3 regions of the Paenibacillus sp. FW101-FHT12H11 genome follow, and region 3 is predicted to be linked to each of the others. Evidence: riboswitches for the same ligand, from Rfam matches in the RefSeq annotation. Region 3 holds a riboswitch; each other region holds the start of a gene.
What was found. Region 3 has a riboswitch for cyclic di-GMP ahead of AC3WTJ_RS10835 (response regulator transcription factor). Riboswitches for the same ligand answer to the same signal wherever they lie in the genome.
Positions count from the first base shown of each region.

Region 1: linked by a shared signal. The riboswitch ahead of AC3WTJ_RS21705 (hypothetical protein) and the one ahead of AC3WTJ_RS10835 (response regulator transcription factor) in region 3 are both predicted to bind cyclic di-GMP.
Region 2: linked by a shared signal. The riboswitch ahead of AC3WTJ_RS35740 (PilZ domain-containing protein) and the one ahead of AC3WTJ_RS10835 (response regulator transcription factor) in region 3 are both predicted to bind cyclic di-GMP.

Region 1 covers NZ_JBYTCO010000006.1:422,891-426,085, forward strand. Annotated here, with positions in the region: gene AC3WTJ_RS21695 (carboxymuconolactone decarboxylase family protein) at 1-69, shown strand, start outside; gene AC3WTJ_RS21700 (MDR family MFS transporter) at 258-1,484, shown strand; cyclic di-GMP riboswitch class I at 1,585-1,677, shown strand; gene AC3WTJ_RS21705 (hypothetical protein) at 1,781-2,080, shown strand; gene AC3WTJ_RS21710 (exopolyphosphatase) at 2,213-3,127, shown strand.
Region 2 covers NZ_JBYTCO010000017.1:57,389-60,583, reverse strand. Annotated here, with positions in the region: tRNA gene AC3WTJ_RS35750 (tRNA-Arg) at 257-330, opposite strand; gene tadA (tRNA adenosine(34) deaminase TadA) at 702-1,193, opposite strand; cyclic di-GMP riboswitch class I at 1,448-1,535, shown strand; gene AC3WTJ_RS35740 (PilZ domain-containing protein) at 1,618-2,370, shown strand; gene ychF (redox-regulated ATPase YchF) at 2,449-3,195, shown strand, end outside.
Region 3 covers NZ_JBYTCO010000003.1:132,579-135,773, forward strand. Annotated here, with positions in the region: partial or broken gene AC3WTJ_RS10820 (flavin-containing monooxygenase) at 1-207, shown strand, start outside; gene AC3WTJ_RS10825 (hypothetical protein) at 243-425, shown strand; gene AC3WTJ_RS10830 (arsenite methyltransferase) at 454-1,254, shown strand; cyclic di-GMP riboswitch class I at 1,510-1,595, shown strand; gene AC3WTJ_RS10835 (response regulator transcription factor) at 1,680-2,384, shown strand; gene AC3WTJ_RS10840 (hypothetical protein) at 2,829-3,195, shown strand, end outside.

The sequences.
Region 1 (3,195 bases), on a different contig from region 3:
GTCCTGACTCATGGAATTAACGCCCTCAATGCCTTTGATTATCATTCGGGTACAGTAGCCCAGAATTAGAAGTTAACTTCAAATTCTAGGCCTCAAAACATGGTTAAAACTGGGCCCCCGCTCGACTTCGGGGAGTCCTTTTTTTATTCGACAAAAAAATATAATTAAGGACACGAACTACCGTTTTTCGTGTATAATGAGTTCTTGATCTCATTTCTTAACCTTTGGTAAATTAGCAGCGAGAGGAGTTCTGACAGATGAATCGATTACGTAGTTTTCTTGGCTCGTATCATCCGATTGTACATACGTTGATTTTAGGAACGGTCATGGCCAGAGCGGCGTCTTCCATGAGTCTGCCTTTTCTGGCGATTTACTTGGCTAAACATACGTCAATGAGTGCGGTAATGATCGGGGTCGTTATTGGAATGGGAGCTTTGGCAGGAACAGTCGGAGGTTTTATCGGCGGCAATTTATCGGACCGATTTGGCCGACGCATCATCATGCTTGCTGCACTTTTTGGATGGGCGGTTGTGTTTGTAGGTTTTAGTATCGTGAAATTACCGGTACTGTTCATGATGCTGAACATGTTGAACGGCTTGTGCCGATCCTTCTACGAACCGGTTTCGCAAGCCTTGATGGCGGATTTAACCGAACCGGCAAAGCGACTCAGTGTGTTTTCAATGAGATACATGGCCATCAATGTTGGTGTTGCTGTTGGACCTTTATTAGGTGCTTTTTTTGCAACGATGGATGGAGCATTGCCGTTTCTACTCACTGGAATCGTATATTTTATCTATGCGGTTACCCTCTACGTTCTCCTTATCGTTTTTGGCATTAAGCAAATAGAAGGGGAGAAAAAACAACCTGTTACGTTTGTCTCCGCATTGCGGGTCATTCAACGTGATGTCACGTTTCGCTATTATATTCTTGGCGGAATTATAGGGGCTATCGGCTACTCGCAAGTCATGGTGACACTATCGCAATATTTGGAGCAGAATTTCACTGAAGGTGTGAAAATGTTTGCAGTCCTCATGAGTGTCAATGCCATTGTGGTTATTGCGATGCAAATACCGCTTACGCGTATTTCTGATAAATACTCGCCGCTTGTAGCGATTATTTTTGGCAATTTGATGTTTGCTTTAGGCGATATCGGTTTTGCATTCTCGCATTCGTTAGTACCCATGATTATTTCCATGGCGATTTTTACACTAGGCGAAATATTAAATTACCCCGCGGCCAACATGCTGATTGATAAACTGGCGCCGGAGCATATGCGCGGTACTTATTTTGGAGCACAAACGTTAACCAATATAGGTCATTTTATGGGACCATGGGTTGGCGGCTTTCTGCTCGTAGCGTACGGGGGCACTGCACTTTATCTGGTTATCGCTTTTGTAACCCTTGCGGGATCTCTCTTTTACTGGAAGGGCGCCAATAATCTACAAGCACTGCCCAAAAATAGGTCGAAAAAAGAAGTTTTTTGATAGATATTGCAAAAATAGTTCTTGCGAACTATACGATTTCAAAACAACATCCCTTATTCTTGAGAGTGTAGTTATTTCTTGTACAAGAATTCACAACACATCTCGACAATGGCAAAACTGACGAAAGTCAGTGACGCAAAGCTAAAGGGGCTACCTTGTTCATAAACGAACTCGTTGCCAGCCAGCTGCCGAACGATTGGGTATTCAACTTAGATCCCCTCCGATCGGTACACTATGGTGGGGTTTTTCTCTGTCATAACTTTCATAAACTATGGATAAAAGGAGGACCAAGCAGCATGCAGTCTGATTTACATGAAGAGCAAAAAGTAACATCACTTTGCGGCAATCATGTTGCCCGTTTGGTGCCATCCTCGGATGGACCGAAGCTAATGATTAATTTAGAAGAGTACGCACTTAATGAGACGTGTTGGGATGTTGAAATGTTTCAGGGGAGAAGCAACAGCATTTTAATTTTCTACTGGAAAGGCGAAGTTAAGCTTTCTGTGAAAATGCCTCCGATGCCACAAATTGAAGCATTTATGACTAGACTCTACCAAATTTTGACGTCCAAATTAAGAACGGTTCAGCCCATCTAGGCGAACTGTTCTTTTTTTTATCCCAAAAGCTCTAATGACAAAATGATTGTCACAAATCGACAGGTGCTGATATAATGATACACATATTCATACATAGTTCTTAAGTACTAACTTCGTAGGGGGATTTGCGCTATGCGATTAATTACGCGTTCGGATTTTGACGGTTTAGTATGCGCAATGCTTTTCAAAAAGCTAAACATGGTCGATGAAATGAAATTCGTTCATCCCAAAGATATGCAGGATGGTCTGATCGAGGTTACCGAGAACGATATTTTGGCGAATGTGCCTTATGTTCCAGGTTGCGGATTATGGTTTGACCATCATTCCAGTGAACTTGAGCGGATGGGTGAGAAGGTAGCTTTCAAAGGGGAAACCCGTATCGCACCAAGCGCAGCACGCGTCGTTTATGATTATTATGGTGGGCAAGAAACATTTGGTGATATTGACGATATTATGCAAGGCGTAGATAAAGCGGATGCGGCACAATTCAGTAAAGAAGATATTTTGAATCCAACGGGTTGGGATTTATTATCGTTCATCATGGATGCCCGTACGGGTTTAGGACGTTACCGGGACTATCGAATTAGCAATTATCAGCTAATGGAAGAGCTTGTGGATCACTGCGCGGTGATGACGGTCGATCAAATTATGGAGCTTCCTGACGTTAAGGAGCGGGTAGAACGGTATTATGAATTGGATGCCCTATACCGTGAAATGCTTGCAAAACATACGTATACAGAAGGAAATGTGATTATTACGGATCTTCGGGACGTGGAAACCATCTATCCTGGCAACCGTTTCATGGTTTACGCTCTTTATCCGGAGCAAAATGTATCCATTTGGATCGTGGACGGACGTAACAAACAAAATTGTGTATTTGCCTGCGGACACAGCATTGTGAATCGCACCTCCCAAACGGACATCGGGACTTTGATGCTCCAAAATGGCGGAGGCGGTCACCACGCAGCAGGTACGTGTCAGGTAGAATATGCGCAAGCCGAGAATATTTTGAAGAAAATTGTTGAAACGATGAGAGCAGACGGATAAAATAAGAAACGAGCCGCAGGATGGGGAATTCCCGGATTGCGGTTTATTTACGGAGTGGGGAGGCGTGT
Region 2 (3,195 bases), on a different contig from region 3:
ACCTTCAAAAACCTCTTACTTGTGCTGATGTTGATAATGCTGATTTTTTTCTCAGTGGGCAGGAAGTCTATTAACATGTGGATAGGTAGAAAAAATTGAATTTTTGCAGGAATTTTCGAGAAATATTACAGTTGGCAATCAACAGAGCTTCAAGCCGAGGATGTGCCTGCTACGATACAAGATGGCAGAAAAAAACGATGGCAGAAAAAAAACGCCAGCCAACGGATTATACCGTTAACTGGCGTTTGGTTGTATACGCGCCCGAGATGATTCGAACATCCGGCCTACAGTTTAGGAAACTGTTGCTCTATCCTGCTGAGCTACGGGCGCATGGCAAAGATTATGATAGCACGAAGCCTTATATGGCGCAACCTTTGAGTGGCAAGATTTAACTTGTAGTTGAAATTAGCTAACTGCATCGTGCGATGGGGAGCTACAGGACGTTATTTAAGCCAAAACGTACACTTCCAGGGTACAGACGGAAATGGGCTCTATTTTGCCTAATTAACCAAGAATTTGGCTAGAAATGCTAAAATAGCGGATCACAGTCCCCACTTCCTCGCTAAATTACTTAAGATCCGGCGATTAGGGGATCATAGTTCCCTTTCGCATATCAATGCGAGGCGACCGCTTGCGAAGCTAGACCGCACTCAGCCTAGCGGCCAACGGCAAAGTCCAAAGCCAAAGCCAGAGCTAACGCGCTATTCCTTCCCGCGCAGCTTGCGGAAAAACTGCGTCAACATCGTCGCGCACTCCTCTTGCAGCACGCCGCTGACCACATCGACCCGGTGATTGAACCGGTCCTCCTGCAGCAAGTTCATCAACGTTCCCGCGCAGCCGGCCTTGGGATCGGTTGTGCCGTAGATCACCTGCGGAACGCGCGCTTGAACAATCGCGCCGGCACACATGGGGCAAGGCTCCAGCGTGACGTAAAGCTTGCAGTCAAGCAAGCGCCACGCTTGCAGATGCTCGCTGGCCTGCTTAATAGCAATCATCTCAGCGTGAGCAAGCGGATCCAGCGTCGTTTCACGAAGATTGTAGCCGCGGCCGATAATTTCCCCTTGATAGACAACAACGGCACCAATCGGGACCTCTCGAATGGCTTCGGCTTTACGCGCTTCTTCTATGGCCGCTTTCATCCACGGGATATGTTCATTATATTCATTATATTCATCCACAGGGGGACACCTCACTAAAAATAATCTTATCCACATGTGAACAAAGGATCGAACAAGTATTCGTTGTTAACAACCTGTGGATAACAATGTGTATAACTCGAAAAGTTGTGGATATTTAATTCTTCTAACATTCATACAACAAATACCAGATGTATGCAAGAGATTTAGTTGATAATAGGGAAATCCATCCGTATAATGAGAGATAACGTAGGTCTTTTAGACCATATAGCACGATATTGTACGACAAAGCATGACAAATCATTTGCAAGGTTCGATAATGGCAAACTTACCGAAAGGTAAGGACGCAAAGCCGAGGGTCTACGGTTCCTATGGAACTACGACAGCCTGGTTACCGAAAATCGATGCTTTTTCAGGTTGAGGTAATAGGCTGTCCCCAAAGCAGGGGCAGTCTATTTTTTTATAGGGAACGCGGGGAGGGGTGATCAACAAAGTGGTTAGCAACAGCAAACAAAAATCTGCTAAGTTTTACGGCAGCAAAGAAGGGTACGACGCTGATGTAATGATTGACAGCAAGGCGATGCTGAGCAAGGAAGATTTCGTAGCCACCGGCGTGTTGACCTATGCACTAGGTGACATCATTGAAGTGGAGCTGCCGGAGTACCATGTTTTTGCGCTGGGAGATAAGTGTAAAATGACGGTATATACGAAATCCGGGCTGTTTGTTATGGATACGGTGGTTGTGGCCAAGGAGCAGGGTTCGTTGATTGTTCTGAATCCCCCTGAAAACCGCAGGAAGTTCACGGAAAAGCGGGAGTTCCCTCGCGTAGATGTGAAGAATGAAGGGCTTCTTTTCGCGCTCCAGGATAGAAACAAGAAGCTCAAACATCATTTTGATACACCGATTCGATTCTCTATCAAAAATCTATCTATTAATGGTTTAGGATTTACGATCAGTGAAAATGCTATGCTTGAAAAAGTCATTCAAAAGAACTCTCAACTGGAAGTGGAGTTGATTTTGGGCTTTTTGGTGCCATGTACAATGGAAATTGTTCGGCAAGAAAAAACGAATGACGGCTACTATTACGGTGCTAGTTTTGTCAGCATCCCGGATGAGAAAACGAACGCGCTGCGCGGATTTATTATAAAAAATCAGATTGAAACGTACTTCGTCCAGAAGCGGGAAATTGAAACAAAAAAAGCACTGGAAAAAAAGTCTGCGGCTAATCAGTAGCCTACAGGCTTTTTTTTGCGTTCCAAGTACTATATAATAAGAAGGATGATTTTCGAAAATTAAGGAGTTGTAACTACGATGGCTTTGAAAGCAGGTATCGTCGGTCTACCGAACGTAGGAAAATCGACATTGTTTAATGCAATTACACAGGCGGGGGCAGAATCTGCAAACTATCCGTTCTGTACGATAGATCCGAATGTTGGGGTAGTTGAAGTACCGGACGAGAGATTGCACAAGCTGGTAGAGATGATTGTCCCTAAGAGCATTGTTCCGACAGCCTTCGAATTCGTTGATATTGCGGGTTTGGTGAAGGGCGCGAGCAAAGGCGAAGGGCTTGGAAATAAATTTTTGTCGCACATTCGTGAAGTGGATGCCATTGTGCATGTTGTCCGTTGTTTTGAGGATGATAATATTACGCACGTCTCCGGTAAAGTAGATCCGATTGGCGATATCGAGACGATTAATCTTGAATTGATTTTGGCTGACATTGAGTCGGTTGAGAAAAAAATCGAGCGCTCCCGCAAGAACCTGAAAGGCGGCGACAAGAAAGTTGTTGCTGAGGTTGAGTGTTTGGAACGCATCAAGGAAGCTCTTTACAACGATCTGCCAGCGCGTAGCATCGATTTGAGCGACGATGAGAAGCTGCTTGTTCGCGACCTTCACCTGTTGACCATGAAGCCGGTTCTTTATGCGGCCAATGTGAGCGAAGACGAAGTATCAACAGCGGATGAGAATCCATTTGTTAAAATCGTTCAGGAATACGCGGCGAAAGAAAACAACGAAGTTGTTTCGATCAGCGCGAAGGTGGAATCCGAGATTGCTGAG
Region 3 (3,195 bases):
CTACCGGCCGTATCTTCCCTACCTTCAAGCGATTGGCGCGCTGGATTCGGAAGGAAGGCCGTTACATCAAGCAGGCATAAGCGACGTTCCGGGACTTTATTATGTGGGGCTGGAAGGGCAGCGTTCCTTTGCTTCTGCTACCATAAGGGGGGGGGGCCGGACGCGCAGTTTGTTGTTAAAAAGCTTTTGCATCACCTTAAACACTGAATGCTTACATTTTTTGATAAAAGGATGGGACCGACTTGAACCTCAATTGGTTTGCTGCGGAAATGCTTATGAAACAACGCCAAAGGGAAATCGAACGATCTGCTAGAGAAGCGTGGAAATGGTCAGACGCTATGCAAAAGCAATCGGTCCGATTCTTTAACCGACGGCCAATCATTCGTGCAACACCAACGGCTTGCTGCGTTACGAGCTGCTGTTGATGTATAAAAAACTAAGGAGTGAACTTTCATGAATCAAGTAAGTAATGATCAAATTCGTCAAAACGTTCGGAATCGGTATAAAGAAATCGCCTTACAGGACGTAGGGGCGGGGTCCTGTTGTAAGCCAGCGCCAGCCAATGATTGCTGTGGTTCGGCCGCGGATGTTTCCGCTAAAATGGGCTACTCGTCAGAAGAATTAACAGCCGTTCCAGATGGGGCGAATCTGGGCCTCGGCTGTGGCAATCCGCAAGCCATTGCTGCTTTGCAACCGGGAGAAGTCGTGCTGGACCTGGGCAGCGGCGGCGGGTTTGATTGCTTTCTTGCCTCCCGTCAGGTGGGCGCTTCCGGCCGCGTCATTGGTGTAGATATGACACCGGAAATGGTCAGCCGCGCCCGCGAAAATTCCAGTAAAAGCGGATTTACCAATACGGAATTTCGGTTGGGCGAGATAGAGCATCTGCCGGTTCAGGACCACTCGGTTGACGTGATTATTTCAAACTGTGTCATTAATCTGTCCCCATCGAAGCAGCAGGTGTTTGACGAGGCGTTCCGTGTGCTGCGTGACGGCGGCAGACTGGCCATATCGGATGTCGTGGCAACAGCCGATTTTCCGGAAGAAATCAAGCAGGATATCGACCGTATCTATTCAGGGTGTATTTCAGGAGCTTCCTCTATCGGGGAGTTGGAAGCCATGCTTGCGCAAAGCGGGTTTACCCAAATTGAGATCGAACCTAAAGACGAATCCCAGACGTTCATCAAGGATTGGATTCCCGGCGCAAATGTCGAACAATACCTGGTGTCTGCCGCGATACGTGCCATCAAGGCTTGAGCCGTGAAGGGCCGAACTGTTGCAGCTCGAGTTGAGTTGAACATGTTCGGCATAAACAATAAGGCGCTGCCGGTAAGTTGGCAGCGCCTTCGCCTTTGCTTAGCGTATATTTTCGTTAAAATGTTGGCGAGACCCCCGAAAGAAGAAGTGGGTTGCGCTATGTTCGAACATACGTTACTAAGGTTGACACCAAGCAAACTTTTTGGCATCTATTGAAATATGGTAAAATAAATTAATTCAATATGTCGAATAGACTAGGAAAAAAGGCAAACCTGATCGAAAGACAGGGACGCAAAGCCACGGGTCTTCTGCACTAGTGCAATGATCGCCGGGTTACCCTCTCAAACCACACCAAGATGACAAGCAGGCACGCCAGTGAGAGGGCGTGTCTTTTTGTCATTTGAAAATAAAAGAGGTGATCGATTATGAACAAACAAACAAGCTTTTCTGTAGAGATAAAAGATATGATCCGTAGGAACGGGAGTATCAAAGTATTACTGGCGGATGGTGACCTAGCTTGGCAACAGCGACTCGCTATGTTGCTTGAATCCGAGCCAGATATTTATTTATCTAACATCGTTTCGACAAAAGAGGAAGCGATTCGAGCGAGTGTACAATTAGACGTAGACGTAATGATCTTGGAAATGATTTTGAATTCGCCCAAACGAGACGGGCTGGACGCCGCAGCGGAGATTCTCAGAAATAAAGAGTTACCGATTATTGTCCTTTCTTCGATACATGATCCGGAAGTCATGGTCGATGCAGTTGTTGCCGGAGCGGTCAATTATATTACAAAGTCCAACTATATGGACATACCGGTTGCGATCAGAGAAGCTCACCGACGTCAGTCCTCTCTCCATGCGGATGTCGCGACGATAATCCGTAGTGAGATCGAGCTTATAAAGCGAAAAGAATTGCATTGCATGCTCACACCTACGGAAAAAGAAATTTTGCAACTCATAGGCTTGGGCTATCGACAGACAATTATCAGAGAATTACTTGGCATTACTTCGAACACCCTAAAATCGCACGTTCGGCATATCACTCGTAAATTCGACACCCGATCCATTCGAGAAGCTGCTGAGAAGGCGAAACGAAGAGGTCTGTATGATCAGCACTATGCTACGTGAGTTAATGGGACTGAAATTGAAACAAGCTTTGGGAAAATTCGGGGATTTTCGACAAAATTATCATGACAGAGGGTGACAAAAAGATCACCCTCCCCATTCGAACTAATAATAGGTAAAATGAAGGGGTAATCTAAGGGAAAATAGGAATATTATCCCGTACCAAAGGAGGTGGAGAGAAAAAAGATGAATGCTGGAGATTGTTGTCGTGAATCGGAGTCTGAAGTAAATCAAAATGGGACAGGCTCTCGTAAAATGAAGAGGATGGTGCCTTTAACTTACGTAATTATGCGGCTGTCCCCAATATAACAATGAAGGGATGATCGTCATGGATCAATTAGAAACGGAGCGTGAATTATGTTTATTAACATGGATTGATTTGCACTTCATTCAGCAGTTTTGCGGAAGGAGAGTTGTAGTATTTCTTGGAATTGGGGAGGGTGTTTGATGAATCTTACTCAACAGTCCATCCCCTATGAAAAAGTTGAAGCATGGCTTATGTCCTATAGTGATTGGAAAGCAAGGTTGGAATATGCGCAGGCAGAGCTTAAGCATATTCCGGGATTAACGAGGGCTTTGCATGAGTGGGTGAATCATGGCAATGGAAGAAAACAAGAACCATTGTTGCGTACGGTCATTCATCGGATAGAGATCACTGAACATGAAATCCCGTTGCTATTATCGAGAATCGGATTGATCGATTACGCTTTCTCGGCTCTCACCACAGAGGAAATTTTGTTCGTTCGTCTACGATATTTGGATAAACTGGCGCTTTCGGTCATTATAGATCGCATTGCACTTTCCCGCCGCGCGT